Regions from separate parts of the Cedecea davisae genome, predicted to be linked through region 2. Evidence: riboswitches for the same ligand, from Rfam matches in the RefSeq annotation. Region 2 holds a riboswitch; each other region holds the start of a gene.
What was found. Region 2 has a riboswitch for thiamine pyrophosphate ahead of thiB (thiamine ABC transporter substrate binding subunit). Riboswitches for the same ligand answer to the same signal wherever they lie in the genome.

Region 1 (3,647 bases), 490 kb from region 2:
GCCGGAGAAGCCAATCAGCGGGACTTCGCCCTTCAGCTCGCGGCGGATAGTCCGCACCGCGTTCATCACGTAGCCCAGTTCGCCTTCCGGATCGGGGATCGGCAACTTTTGAATGTCGGCCATGTTCTTAATCGGCGAACTGAAGCGCGGGCCTTCACCGGCTTCAAAGTAGAGCCCAAGCCCCATCGCGTCAGGAATAGTCAGGATATCGGAGAAGAGGATCGCGGCGTCCAGCGCATAGCGGCGCAGAGGTTGCAATGTGACTTCGCAGGCCAGTTCCGCATTTTTGCACAGCGACATAAAATCGCCGGCCTGGGCGCGGGTTGCCTTATATTCCGGCAAATAGCGGCCCGCCTGGCGCATCATCCACACCGGGGTAATATCAACGGGCAGGCGCTGCAGGGCGCGCAGGTAACGATCGTTCTTCAGTTCAGTCATTTTTAGAATTTCCTTTGGCTGTATGCGGGCAGTTTATCACTCATACTCTGCCCGACACAGGGCGACGGTATCTTCAATCAATCGGCGCGCAACGGTTCCCGGCGGCGGAAGCAAAGGCAGCTGGTCGTAGCGATACCAGCCCGCATCCAGCAGCTCCTTCGGATCGATTTTTATCTCACCGCTGTGGTAGTCCGCCGTAAAAGCGGTCATCAGCGACTGCGGGAAAGGCCAGGGCTGAGAAGTGACATACTTCAGGTTTTTCACCTGGATACTGCTCTCTTCCATCACTTCCCGGGCGACGGCCTGCTCCAGCGTTTCTCCTACCTCGACAAACCCGGCCAGAACGGTATACACGCCGCCTCTATGCCGGGTGTGTTGCGCCAGCAAGATATGATCATCTCGGCGGATGGCCACGATGATGCATGGCGCAATTTGCGGGTAATAACGCTCGCGGCAGTGGCCGCAAAGCATGGCCCATTCGCTTTTGCTGGGGTGCATTTCATGGCCACAGTAGCCGCAAAACTTGTGCGAACGGAAGAATTCCGTTAGCTGAACGCCGCGCCCGGCAAGCTGGAAAAGACCGACATCCTGGTCCAGTAATTGCCGTAAAGAACCCATATCTGCCCGGCGATTTTCACGCACCAGCCAGACCGGCTCGCCTTCCCATTCGCCAATCAACCTGCCGCTGGCGCCAATAAGCTGGAACTCGGCGGCGTTACCGTGAGGTAAATCACCTTGTGGCAGCCATATTTTTTGCTCATGGCTGACTATCCACCAACCATGATCTAAGTTTTGAATAACACGTTCCATAACCTGGTGCACATCCCCGAGTTCACTGATATAAACAATTAGTTAATACATTTTGGGTTAGTTTGCGTTCAATCTTTTAACTCACGGAGTCTCGATCATGCTTAACCAGTTAGCCAATCTGACTGAGCGCGTTGGTGGTAGTAATGAGTTAGTTGACCATTGGCTCCAGGCCCGTAAACACCTGTTGGTTGCCTATTACAACATGGTCGGGATCAAGCCTAACAAGGAATCGCACACCGCGCTCGACGAAAAAGCGTTAGATAATTTCTGCCATGGCCTGGTGGATTACCTCTCTTCCGGTCATTTTAGTATTTACGAGCGAATTATCAGCAACCTGGAAGGGAGCAGCCCGCTGCTGAGCGCCGCCCAACTTTACCCCCAGCTGGAAGCCAATACCCAGCAGATCATGGATCTTTATGATTCGCACCTCGAAAACGCCATCGACCGCGACAGCTGGGTCGAGTTTCAGCAGGCGCTTTCCGAGATAGGCGAATGCCTGGAATCTCGCTTCTCGCTGGAAGACAGGCTGGTTTTACTGGCTATCGATAACAATCTGGATAGCAGCGCCAGCGATCCTGCCGGGGTGGCAAGTCCCGCTTGAGTTGTTAGCTATTAACGAGTAATTTACAACTTCCCCGCCGCAAGGCGGGAAGCATTCTTGTCGGAGTGCCGAGTGTGTTATGCACCGGCTGAGACCGTTAATTCGGGATCCGCGGAACCTGATCAGGTTAAAACCTGCGAAGGGAACAAGAGTAATTCTGATTTTGGGTACCCCCGGTTCGGGCGGCCCACATCCAGTACTCCCTCCGTCCTCCCGGCAAGCCACTTCCTGATAAATACTGGAATGCGCTATGTCTGCATCTGAGAAAAATTCTGGTCGCCGCGAATCGCGCGCCCTTGCTACGATAAAACCCTATCCCGCCACCTCAAAGAGGCTCGGCCTGTACCCGGTTGTTGATAGCGTTGAGTGGATTGAGCGTCTGTTAGACGCCGGTGTACGCACCCTCCAGCTGCGAATAAAAGACAAGCGAGATGAAGAGGTTGAAGCGGATGTTGCCGCGGCCATAGCCCTCGGCAAACGCTATAACGCTCGCTTATTTATTAACGACTACTGGAAGCTTGCCATTAAACACGGCGCTTACGGTGTCCATCTCGGCCAGGAAGATATGGACGTAGCCAACCTCGTCGCCATTAGCGAGGCCGGATTACGTCTTGGTCTTTCCACGCACGACAATATGGAAATGGATCGCGCTCTGAGCGCCAGTCCTTCCTACATCGCACTCGGCCACGTTTTCCCGACGCAAACTAAACAGATGCCATCCTCTCCGCAGGGTCTGACTAAGCTGGCAGAGCATATTCAAACGCTCGGCGAGTATTCCACCGTCGCCATCGGCGGCATCAGCATTGACAGAGTACCCGCCGTTCTGGCGACCGGCGTCGGCAGCGTTGCCGTGGTCAGCGCGATCACTCAGGCCGCAGACTGGCGTGCCGCCACCGCCACGCTGCTTGAACTGGTGGGAACCGGCGATGAATGACGCGGACTTTATGCGCTACGGCCGTCAGCTTCTGCTGGAGGATGTGGCTATCAAAGGGCAGGAAAAACTGCTCGCCAGCCGGGTTTTGCTTATCGGGCTTGGTGGTCTGGGCTCTCCGGCGGCGCTGTACCTGGCCGCTGCGGGCGTTGGCACGCTGACCGTGGCGGACGATGACAAAGTGCATATCAGCAACCTGCAACGCCAGATCCTGTTTACTTCCGAAGATATCAATCAGCCAAAGTCTGCCGTAGCCCACCAGCATTTGCAGCGCCTGAACCCGGGCGTAACAGTTGTGCCCTTGCAGGAGAGATTAACCGGCGAAACGCTGCATAACGCGGTAAATGAAGCCGATGTGGTGCTGGACTGTAGCGACAATATGCCCACCCGCCAGGCGGTGAACGCAGCCTGCGTGGCAACCGGTACGCCGCTCGTTACCGCCAGCGCGGTCGGTTTTAGCGGCCAAATGATGGTTCTCGCCCCGCCCTGGGAGCATGGCTGCTACCGCTGCGTCTGGCCGGATGAAAGCGAGCCGGAACTCAACTGCCGTAACGCCGGAATTATAGGTCCGGTCGTTGGCGTGATGGGAACACTCCAGGCGCTGGAAGCAATCAAATTACTTACCGGCATGGCTCCGGCTACCGGCTTATTGCGCCTGTTTGACGCCCGCCAGCACGGCTGGCAGACGCTGAAGATGCAGAAGTCGGCAAATTGCCCGGTTTGCGGAGGGCGAAATGCGCATTCAATTTAATGATGAACCTCTGGAATGTGCCGCTGGCCTGACGCTCGCCGCCCTGCTCGCTCAGCTTGAGCAGGGTAAAACGGGCGTCGCGCTGGCGGTGAACCACATTATCGTGCCGCGTGAGC
Region 2 (3,647 bases):
CTTCATCGCCGATGATTATTGACGTAATATAGGGATAGTTAAATTGATGAGTTTCCAGCGGGAGTTCCTCTTTTATGTCTTCGTCACGTCTGCAACAACAATTCATCCGCCTGTGGCAGTGCTGCGAGGGCAAACCACAGGAAACTACGCTTAATGATCTGGCCGAGCTGCTGAGCTGTTCACGTCGCCATATGCGCACATTGCTGAACGCCATGCAGGAAAAAGGCTGGCTAAGCTGGCAGGCCGAAGCGGGCCGCGGCAAACGCTCGCAGCTCACCTTCCTCTACACCGGGCTGGCGCTTCAGCAACAGCGAGCCGAAGATTTGCTCGAGCAGGATCGCATCGATCAGCTGGTGCAAATCGTTGGCGATAAGGCGGCTGTGCGCCAGATGCTTATCTCCCATTTGGGACGCAGCTTCCGCCAGGGGCGCCATATTTTGCGTGTGCTTTACTACCGCCCTCTGCTTAACCTGCTGCCCGGCTCGGCGCTGCGGCGCTCCGAAACCCATATCGCAAGGCAAATTTTTAGCGGCCTGACGCGTATAAATGAGGAAAATGGGGAACTGGAAGCGGATATTGCCCATCACTGGCAGCAAATATCCCCTTTACGCTGGCGCTTCTTTCTCCGCCCCGGCATTCATTTCCATCATGGCCGGGAGCTGGACATGCTGGATATCATTACCTCGCTACAGCGCATCAATACCCTGCCGCTGTTTGCCCACATCACGCAGATAACCTCCCCGACCACCTGGACGCTGGATATTCATCTCAGCCAGCCGGATGACTGGCTGCCGTGGCTGCTGGGCAGCGTTAACGCCATGATCCTGCCGCGCGAATGGACGACGATGCCGGATTTTGCCAGCCAACCCGTTGGCACAGGGCCTTATTCCGTCGCCCGTAATAATCGCAACCAGCTGAAGATCCACGCATTTGATGATTACTTCGGCTTCCGGGCGCTGATTGATGAAGTTAACTTCTGGGTACTGCCGGAAGTGGGGGAAGAGTCGAGCTGCGGCGTGCAGCTCCAGGGCATGCCGGACAGCGAAAAAGCCGTTGAAAGCCGCCCCGAAGAAGGCTGCTACTACCTGCTGTTCGACAGCCGCTCCACGCTCGGCGTTCACGAAGGCGTACGCCAGTGGATTGGCCACATCCTTTCGCCGGTCAATCTCATTTACCGTGCGGCCGAGCAGTATCAGCAATACTGGTTCCCTGCCTACGGCCTGCTGCCGCGCTGGCATCATTCGCGCCCCGGCCCGCTGCCCGCCAGGCCTGCTGGCCTCGAAAGCATTACCCTCACCTACTACCGCGACCATGTAGAACACCGCGTTATCAGCAATATCATGACCGAACTGCTGGCCGAGCAGGGCGTGAAGCTGATTATCCAGGAAGTCGATTACGCCGAGTGGCACCAGGGCGATGCGCAAAGCGATATCTGGCTGAACAGCGTTAACTTTACGATGCCGCTGGAATATTCCCTGTTCGCCCAGCTGTATGAAGTGCCGCTTATCCAAAAATGCATGCCGCTGGACTGGCAGGGCGACGCCCGCCGCTGGCACGGAAAAACCCTTCCTCTGCCGGAATGGTGCAAGCAAATGCTGGAGCGAAACGACGTTATGCCCTTGATTCACCACTGGTTGCGCATCGAAGGTCAGCGCAGTATGCGCGGGGTAAGAATGAACACCCTCGGCTGGTTTGATTTTAAATCCGCCTGGTTTGCGCCACCCGGCCCATAACGCTTTCGTAACACAGAGGAAATCAGTAGAATCCTCCCTGCTCAACGGGGTGCCAGGACAAATTGTCCGCGCTGAGATAATACCCGTCGAACCTGATCCGGATAACGCCGGCGAAGGGATTTGAGACAGTCCGCTCAATTCCTTTGCCCCCTTTTATAAGAGGTGCGAAGTGTTCAAAAAATTACTGCCGCTGCTGGCGCTGGTCGCCGCTCCCGTTTTTGCTAAGCCCGTATTAACCGTTTACACCTACGACTCATTTTCCGCCGACTGGGGCCCTGGCCCGGCGGTTAAAAAAGCGTTTGAGGCCGACTGTAACTGCGAACTGAAATTTGTCGCGCTGGAAGACGGCGTGTCGCTGCTCAACCGCGTGCGCATGGAAGGTAAAAACAGCAAGGCTGACGTGGTGCTGGGGCTGGACAACAACCTGCTGGACGCGGCTTCACAAACTAAACTGTTTGCGCCATCCAATATCGACACCGCCAGCCTGAAAGTGCCCGGCGGCTGGAAAAACAGCACGTTTGTTCCTTATGATTACGGCTACTTCGCTTTTGTTTATGACAAAAACAAGCTGAAAAACCCGCCGAAAAGCCTGAAAGAGCTGGTCGAAAGCGAGCAGAAATGGAAAGTGATTTATCAGGACCCGCGTACCAGCACGCCGGGGCTGGGTTTGCTGCTCTGGATGCAGAAAGTGTATGGCGACAAAGCGCCAGAAGCCTGGCAGAAGCTGGCGAAAAAAACCGTCACCGTCACCAAAGGCTGGAGCGAAGCTTATGGCCTGTTCCTCAAAGGTGAAGCCGACCTGGTCATGAGCTACACCACCTCCCCGGCTTACCACATCATTGAAGAGAAGAAAGACAACTACGCAGCCGCGGACTTCAGTGAAGGCCACTACCTGCAGGTTGAAGTTGCCGGGCGTCTTGCCAGCAGCAAACAGCCCGAGCTGGCGGAGAAATTTATCAAATTCATTACCACCCCTGGGTTCCAGAACACTATCGCTACCGGCAACTGGATGTACCCGGTAACCGACGTGAAATTACCCGCTGGTTTTGACGGGCTGGTGAAACCGCAAACCACGCTGGAGTTTACGCCTCAGCAGGTCGCGGCCCAACGAGCAACCTGGATTAGTGAATGGCAACGCGCCGTCAGCCGCTGATCCCCGGCTGGCTCTATCCAGGGCTATTTGCCGCCACGCTGGTGGTGGCGGTAGCCCTGGCGGCTTTCCTTGCGCTGTGGTTTAACGCTCCGCAAACGGACGTCTCCGCGCTGCTGCAGGACAGCTATATCTGGCATGTTCTGCGCTTCTCTTTCTGGCAGGCCTTTCTTTCCGCCGCACTCTCCGTTTTCCCGGCTATCTTTTTAGCTCGGGCGCTTTATCGACGGCGTTTTCCAGGCCGTATGGCGCTGCTGCGGCTGTGCGCCATGACGCTGGTGCTGCCGGTGCTTGTCGCGGTATTTGGCATTCTCTCGGTTTACGGGCGCGAAGGCTGGCTGGCAACGCTTTGCGGCTGGCTTGGCCTCGAGTGGAATTTCTCGCCTTACGGCTTACAGGGCATCCTTCTGGCGCATGTTTTTTTCAACATGCCGATGGCCACCCGCCTGCTGCTCCAGGCGCTGAATAATATTCCATCAGAGCAGCGCCAGCTGGCCGCGCAGCTGGGTATGCAGGGCTGGAATTTCTTTCACTTCGTCGAATGGCCGTGGCTGCGGCGGCAAATTCTGCCGGCCGGAGCGCTTATCTTTATGCTCTGCTTTGCCAGTTTCGCGACCGTGCTCTCGCTGGGCGGAGGACCTCAGGCAACAACCATCGAACTGGCTATCTTCCAGGCCCTGAGCTACGACTACGATCCTGCCAGAGCCGCGCTGCTTGCGCTGCTGCAAATGGCTTGCTGCCTTGGGCTGGTGCTGTTCAGCCAA
Region 3 (3,647 bases), 2.4 Mb from region 2:
CGGGCAGGTAAAGCTGATCTGCCGGAATAGTCATACAACGATGCTGTAACAAGCCGTCGGCGTCTTTGCCAAGCAACTGCGCAATATCAGTCATAATACGCTCCCGTAACGGCGGCGGGCACCCTGCCCTCCGCGCAAGAAAAATCCCGGCCCACGCAGTCAAAAAATGTGGGCAGCCCTAATCCTGGTACCCGCAGCGCAGATTCGCCAGTTAAAGCGCACTTTTGCACCCTTTCCAGGAGTAAAGCCAGCATGACACCGGTTACCACCACTCATGGAAGTGATGCACCGGCCCAATGCCGTGCCCGACTTCCAGCGAATCCGCCTGCGCCAACGCTTTCGATAGCCATATTTTTGCCGCAGCCACGGTCTGCCCCCAATCATCATGGCGCGGACGCAGCGCGGCTAACGCGGCAGATAAAGTGCAGCCGGTGCCGTGGGTATTTTTGGTCTGAACGCGTGGCGCGGTAAAACGCTGAGCGTCGCCCCGGGTAAACAACCAGTCCGGGCTTTCCTCATCGTCAAGGTGGCCGCCTTTCATCAGTACCGCCTCGCAGCCCATACCCAGCAGCGCTTCGCCCTGCTCACGCATCTCTTTTTCAGTTCGGGCGTGGGGAGCGTCAAGCAGCGCGGCAGCCTCAGGAAGATTTGGCGTAATTAAAGCTACGCGGGGCAGCAGCCTACGGCGCAGGCTTTCCACCGCCGAAGGCGCCAGCAGCGCGTCTCCGCTTTTCGCCAGCATAACCGTATCCAGCACCACATTTTGCGCCTGATAAAATGCCAGCCGCTCCGCCACCGCCTCAACGATGTCGGCCTCTGCAAGCATGCCTATCTTGGTTGTATCTATGCGCACGTCGCTTAAAACCGAATCCAGCTGGGCGGCAACAAATTCTGGCTCGATACGGTAGACCGACTGCACGCCGCGAGTGTTTTGTGCCACCAGTGCCGTAATCACGCTGGTGCCATAGGCGCCGAGCGCCGAGAAGGTTTTAAGGTCGGCCTGAATACCCGCCCCGCCGCTTGGGTCGGTGCCTGCGATGGTTAAGGCGTTGATTCGTTTCATGCCAGCACCTCCGCATTCAGTTGGTAGAGCGCATCGAGAAACGCGGGCGTAAAACTACCCGGGCCACGGCTGACGGCGATAGCCTGCTCCCCCGCCAGTGACATAAACCGACATGCGCTGGCAACGTTTTCAAGCATTGAGCCGGGCAAAGCGCAGCAGGCTGCCACTACCGCCGACAGCGCACAGCCGGTGCCTACCACGCGCGTCATCAGCTCCCCGCCACCGCTCACCGCAATAATCCTTTCGCCGTCGGTGACGTAGTCTGTCTCCCCGGTTACGGCGACCACCGCCCCGGTTTGCCGCGCTAGTTTCTGCGCCGCAGGCAGCGCGGAAAGGGCATCGTCCGTGCTATCCACGCCGCGCCCGCCGGCCTGCTCACCCGCCAGCGCGAGGATTTCAGAGGCATTACCGCGTATTGCTGCGGGTTTCAGGGCGATAACTTCATGGGCAAAACGGGTGCGGAATGCTAATCCGCCTACCGCAACGGGATCGAGCACCCAGGGCGTACCCGCCTGGTTCGCGGCCTGGATAGCCGCCAGCATCGCGCCCTGCCGCTCAGAGGTCAGCGTACCGATGTTAATCAGTAATGCGCTTGCCAGCGGGCTGAACTGAGCGGCCTCTTCGGCCTCAATGACCATCGCAGGCGCGGCCCCCAACGCCAGCAGTACATTGGCGGTAAAAGTTTGCACAACATCGTTGGTCATACAGTGAACCAGCGGGGAATGATGGCGAAGATGAAGTAAAACGGACGCGGCGCTGGCGCCGGGTAGCAGGTCAGGTTGCATAAGGTTAAGGCTCCTGTCCGGCGTGAAAGAAGGGACGCCGGACAGGCATCTGACTTCCCTACGCTGGCATTATCCAGATCAGGTGGTACGGGTATTTCTCAGCCTTCACAAAGAAGGGCACCCCGAGTCATTTAAAATCAAAATGTTGTGATTAATACATTGTGTTAATCGCGTTCAGAATAATGCCAGCGGGCAAGCATTTAGACAAGCGCCAAACCTGTCCGGCGATTATTTACTTCGCTAAAACCACTGCTAAGCTGTATTCCTGCAACAGATGCGAATTTAGTGTTCAGGGTACTCTGAACCTTTATAAAGGTTCGGCTGGGAACGATAAAAAACACACAGCGGTCAGATAATAGAATATGAAATATATCATTTTGCTTATTCTCGTTATTTCAGTGGTCTACGTGCATTATCGCGGCCGGGTTCGCTTCCGCTTCTGGCGGCAGCTCTCCGATCATTCAACTTTTACCGCCCCGCTCAACGGCTTTATGTATCTGTTTTCCAGGGTGCCCAATACGCCTTATTTAAACGTGCAGACTTTCCCCGAGCTGGCAATTTTGCAGCAGAATTGGGATGTTATTCGCGAGGAAGGGATAAACCTGCAAAGGCTGGAGCAAATTAAAGCCGCAGAGAAATTCAGCGATGCCGGGTTTAACTCATTTTTTAAAACCGGCTGGAAGCGCTTCTATCTGAAGTGGTATGAAAACGCCCACCCATCCGCAAGCCAGCTTTGCCCGAAAACAACCGAGCTGCTGCGCGCCATTCCTTCGGTCAAGGCGGCGATGTTTGCCACCCTCCCGGACGGCAGCCGACTGCCTCGCCACCGCGATCCTTACGCAGGATCTCTGCGTTTTCATCTGGGTCTGGCAACGCCAAATGATGACCGCTGCTTTATCGAAGTGGACGGCAAACGCTACAGCTGGCGGGACGGCGAAGGCGTGCTGTTTGATGAAACCTATATTCACTACGCGGAAAATACCAGCGGCGAGAACCGCCTGATCCTGTTTTGCGATGTCGAAAGACCGATGCGCTACCGCTGGGCGCAGTGGGTCAACCACTGGCTGGGGCGTAATCTGATGAGCGCCGCCTCTGCGCCTAATGATGAAAACGATCGGATCGGGGGAATTAACCGGGCTTTCCGCTATATCTACCAGATTCGCATCGTTGGCAAGAAGCTGAAAAGCTGGAATAAGACGGTTTATTACATCGTCAAATGGATTTTGTTTGGCGGTATCGCGGTACTTATCTGGCGGGCGTTTTAATACGGATTGAGGCCTCTGTTGAAGAGGCCTCTGATAAAGCGAATTACCGCAGCTGACGGCGCAGGCGGCGCGTATCAAAGCTCAGTGAAGTTGCCCCCAGCGCGGAGATTTGCAGCAGCCCTGACGCGATCATCAGGTTCTTCAGGAAGTGCAGCACGGTGTTCTGGTCGGCAAAGTTGTGGTGGAAGAATACCGCCGTCGCCACGGTGAAGATTGCCAGTAACGCAGCAATCAAACGAGTGCGATAGCCCACCAGCAGCAACACGCCGCCTCCCACTTCAGCCGCCAGGGCGATAATGTACCCGAGCAACGGGAACGGCAGCCCTACCGAGGCAATATAGCCCTGCGTCGCCTCAGGCGCGGCAATCTTCCCAAGACCGCTGACGATAAAAATCGCGGCAATCACAATACGACCCACGGTCGCGAAGTTAGTAGCGTATCTGTCCATTCGGGTTTCTCGTTAAATTGATTTAAGGCGCGAGGTCAGTTATCAGGACAGCGCGGCAATCTGCTCTTTTGCCTCGGCAAGCGCCG
Region 4 (3,647 bases), 2.4 Mb from region 2:
GTCCGGCGCACGCGGAGGCTGCCCGGCAACAACGTGCGTATCGTCGATACCCGCAGGCCAGCGCGACAGCACCAGGATACGGTGGCTGAGGCGGCAGGCTTCCATCGGGTCGTGGGTTATCAACAGCACGGTATTCTCCGCCAGCAGCTCGGCGGCCAGATCCTGAATTGCGGTGCGGGTGATGGCGTCCAGTGCAGAAAACGGCTCGTCCATCAGCACGATGGGCCTACGTTCATATAGCGTCCGTGCGATGGCGGCGCGCTGGCGCATACCGCCAGAAAGCTCTGCCGGTAAGGCGCGAGCGTGACCGCTCAAACCTACCCGCTCAAGCAGATGAGCCGCCCATTGCTGGTCAACCGTTTCACCCCGCAGGCGTGAGCCAAGCGCCACGTTTTCTTCGATAGTCAGCCACGGATAAAGCAGGTCTTTTTGCCCCATCCAGGCCATTCGCCCGGCAATGGGCTGCCCATCGCTGCCGGTAACGCTCCCGGCGTCAGCCTGCGCAAGCCCGGCGATTATCTTCAGCAGGCTGGTTTTTCCCGCGCCGCTGGCCCCGAGCAGGGCAACAAAACTGCCGCCTGCAATATCGAAGTTCAGCTTCTCGAAAATGACCTGCTTACCAAAGTGCAGGCTGAGATCCCGTACCTGAATGCCGGGTGGGGTTAGCTTGCCGGTCATGAGGCGTTTAGCCCCATCTGCCAAAAGGCCGACTCCAGCCGGGTGGCGGTGGTGAAAATCTCCGCCAGTTCAGGTAAGCGGCTTTCGGCACCGCGCTGGTGGCCGACGGTTTCAAGCAGGTTGATAGAGGCCTGCACTCCGGCCAGATAACCCTCATCACCGTAATTGCGTATCCACGAAGCATAAGGATTGCCTTCCATCACCGTGGCAGGGCTGTGCAGCAGGTTCAGGCCAATTTCAGCGTAACCTGCCACGCAGGGCATCAGGGCTGCCAGCAGATCGAGCGCGTCGCCGGAGTGGCCGATGTCCAGTACGTAGCGGGTGTAGTTTATGGTTTCCGGCGCTTCCTGCTGGGCCACAATTTGCTCTTCGCTTAAGCCCCAGCGGGTGCAATAGGCGACGTGCAGCGGTAGTTCGGCAACGATGGCATTGAGCGACGCGGTGGCGGTGCGCATTTCCGGCAGGGTGCGGAGTTTGCTGACCAGCAGGGCATAGGCTCGGGCAAAGTGGATCAGGAATAGATAATCCTGGGTCAAATAACGGCGAAACGCGGCTTCGGGCAGGGTGCCGACGGCTAATTGCTGGATAAACGGGTGAGCAACGTAGTCCTGCCAGTGGCTACCAGCCTGCTGGCGTAACCGTCCGTAAAGACCCTTTTCGAAAAGTGGGGTGAACATTGGACCTCCTGAATAAGTGGAGATCCGGGCACGCTGGGGGTGAGAACAGGCCATAGGCTAAGCGCTATGGCCGACCGTCCCTTCGCTGGCATGACCCAGATCAGGTTCAAAGGGTTCGGCTTACGCCATCTCAGCCCATAACAGGACACCCCTCGGAGGTGCCTGTTATACGATATTTACTTTTTGATTACAATCGCCGTCGGGGAGCCTGGCGGCTGGCGTAACTGTTTCGTTTAGTGCGGTTTACGGAGATTTCGCTGGCGCAGGAGGCGCAATTTTTGTCACTGTAAGCCTGTGATTTCGAGTCTGAGGATAGTCCCCGATGAAAAAAATTGGTTTTCTGTCGTTCGGCCACTGGTCGCCTTCTCCCCAGTCCGGCACCCGTTCAGCGGCCGACGCGCTGTTGCAGTCCATCGATCTTGCCGTTGCCGCCGAAGAGCTGGGCGCGGACGGCGCTTATTTCCGCGTTCACCACTTCGCCCGGCAGCTTAGCTCCCCGTTTCCCCTGCTGGCGGCCATTGGTGCAAAAACTAAACGTATAGAGATTGGCACCGGCGTTATCGACATGCGCTACGAAAACCCGCTCTATATGGCTGAAGATGCCGGAGCGGCAGACTTGATTTCCGGCAGCCGTTTACAGCTCGGCATCAGCCGCGGCTCGCCCGAGCAGGTGATCGACGGCTGGCGCTACTTCGGCTATGTTCCTGTCGAAGGCGAAACCGAAGCCGATATGGCTCGCCGCCATACCGAAGTCTTTCTTGAAGCGCTGAAGGGGGAAGGCTTCGCGGAGCCTAACCCTCAGCCGATGTTCCCAAACCCGCCGGGCCTGCTGCGCCCGGAACCCTATTCCGCGGGATTGCGGGAGCGTATCTGGTGGGGCGCAAGCTCTAACGCCACCGCCGTGTGGGCCGCGCAGCTGGGCATGCATCTGCAAAGTTCGACGCTGAAAAACGATGAAACCGGCGAGCCGTTCCACATCCAGCAGGCTAAGCAGATCCGCGCCTACCGCGAAGCATGGAAAGCGGCGGGGCATACCCGCGAGCCGAGAGTTTCCGTCAGTCGCAGCATCTTCGCCCTGATGGACCAGCGGGACCGCAGTTACTTTGGCGGCAGCGGCAAAGAGGGTGACCAGGTCGGCTATATCGACCAGCAAACCAGAGCTATCTTCGGGCGCAGCTACGCCGCCGAGCCGGAGCTGCTGATCAAACAGCTGGCGCAGGACGAAGCCATCGCCGAAGCCGATACGCTGCTGTTAACCGTCCCGAACCAGCTGGGCGTGGATTATAACGCGCACGTTATTGAATCTATTCTCAAATACGTCGCGCCTGAATTGGGCTGGCGTTAAGCGAAGGCAGGAACCAGAAGGGCGTCGTGATGCATACGGATTTTTACTGGATTAATGAACCTCAGGTGTGGAAACAGGAAAACGGCTCTCTTGCGGTGATAACCGATGAAAAGACCGATTTTTGGCGAAAAACCTGGTACGATTTTGAAAGATTCTCCGGCCATTTTTATGGACGCGAAGTCGCCGGTGATTTTACTTTCCAGGTGAAAGCAAAAGCAGATTTCAGCGCGCTCTATGACCAGGCTGGCATCATGTTTGTGGCGAATAAAGAGCGTTGGCTAAAGGCCGGGATTGAGTTTAATGATGGCGCACCGGCTATCGGCAGCGTGTTAACGCTTGACCAGTCTGACTGGGCAACCGGGCTTTTCCCCGGTGATGCCCGTCAGTTCTGGATGCGCCTGACCCGTAAAGGTGACAGCCTTCGCCTGCAATATTCGGTAGACGGTAAAACCTGGCCTTTGTTGCGGCTGGCGCATTTCCCGGTGACGGAGAAATGCAGCGTAGGAGTTATGTGCTGTACCCCGGAGCGGGGAGGGCTGGCGGTAACGTTCGAAGATATTGTGCTAAGTGATGCGCTGGATAAAGACCTGCACGATTTAAGCTAATGTCTGGACATTCTAAAGCCTGCCCTGGGAGACATGGCGGGCTGTTTTAGCGCGGCTTTAGCTGGTAAATCCAGGCGGTAACCTTCTGGCCCTCAAGGGTTGTGACCTCGACCTTAACGCGGTCGTAGCCATCTTCAAATTCGTCCAGCATCAGCCAGTGCGCATGGAGATTGCTGGATAAGAACAGGTAGCCCTGAACCTGAGGGCCATCTTTATCCAGCACAATGCCGGGGAAGTCAGCGGCAGCTCCCCAGCCTCTCTCATAAAAGGTACCGGTCACATAGCCCGGCAGCCACTCACCGCCGATGTTTTCCATAATATGAGCATTGGAATGACCGGGGC

Region 1: it holds a riboswitch for thiamine pyrophosphate, as region 2 does, so the genes downstream of both, thiE (thiamine phosphate synthase) here and thiB (thiamine ABC transporter substrate binding subunit) in region 2, are expected to answer to the same signal.
Region 3: it holds a riboswitch for thiamine pyrophosphate, as region 2 does, so the genes downstream of both, thiM (hydroxyethylthiazole kinase) here and thiB (thiamine ABC transporter substrate binding subunit) in region 2, are expected to answer to the same signal.
Region 4: it holds a riboswitch for thiamine pyrophosphate, as region 2 does, so the genes downstream of both, tenA (thiaminase II) here and thiB (thiamine ABC transporter substrate binding subunit) in region 2, are expected to answer to the same signal.

The regions. Positions count from the first base shown of each region.
Region 1 is NZ_CP172054.1:4,547,750-4,551,396, forward strand. It holds gene hemE (uroporphyrinogen decarboxylase) at 1-438, opposite strand, end outside; gene nudC (NAD(+) diphosphatase) at 475-1,248, opposite strand; gene ACG1VR_RS21730 (Rsd/AlgQ family anti-sigma factor) at 1,346-1,849, shown strand; TPP riboswitch at 1,901-2,011, shown strand; gene thiE (thiamine phosphate synthase) at 2,100-2,783, shown strand; gene ACG1VR_RS21740 (HesA/MoeB/ThiF family protein) at 2,776-3,531, shown strand; gene thiS (sulfur carrier protein ThiS) at 3,515-3,647, shown strand, end outside.
Region 2 is NZ_CP172054.1:4,059,720-4,063,366, forward strand. It holds gene sgrR (HTH-type transcriptional regulator SgrR) at 75-1,733, shown strand; TPP riboswitch at 1,769-1,870, shown strand; gene thiB (thiamine ABC transporter substrate binding subunit) at 1,903-2,886, shown strand; gene thiP (thiamine/thiamine pyrophosphate ABC transporter permease ThiP) at 2,862-3,647, shown strand, end outside.
Region 3 is NZ_CP172054.1:1,516,990-1,520,636, reverse strand. It holds gene fbaB (class I fructose-bisphosphate aldolase) at 1-94, opposite strand, end outside; gene thiD (bifunctional hydroxymethylpyrimidine kinase/phosphomethylpyrimidine kinase) at 263-1,063, opposite strand; gene thiM (hydroxyethylthiazole kinase) at 1,060-1,848, opposite strand; TPP riboswitch at 1,887-1,983, opposite strand; gene lpxO (lipid A hydroxylase LpxO) at 2,211-3,113, shown strand; gene ACG1VR_RS07580 (DoxX family protein) at 3,157-3,561, opposite strand; gene ACG1VR_RS07575 (FMN-dependent NADH-azoreductase) at 3,604-3,647, opposite strand, start outside.
Region 4 is NZ_CP172054.1:1,674,549-1,678,195, forward strand. It holds gene ACG1VR_RS08265 (ABC transporter ATP-binding protein) at 1-678, opposite strand, end outside; gene tenA (thiaminase II) at 675-1,355, opposite strand; TPP riboswitch at 1,416-1,518, opposite strand; gene ACG1VR_RS08275 (LLM class flavin-dependent oxidoreductase) at 1,678-2,700, shown strand; gene ACG1VR_RS08280 (DUF1349 domain-containing protein) at 2,730-3,305, shown strand; gene ACG1VR_RS08285 (gamma-glutamylcyclotransferase family protein) at 3,352-3,647, opposite strand, start outside.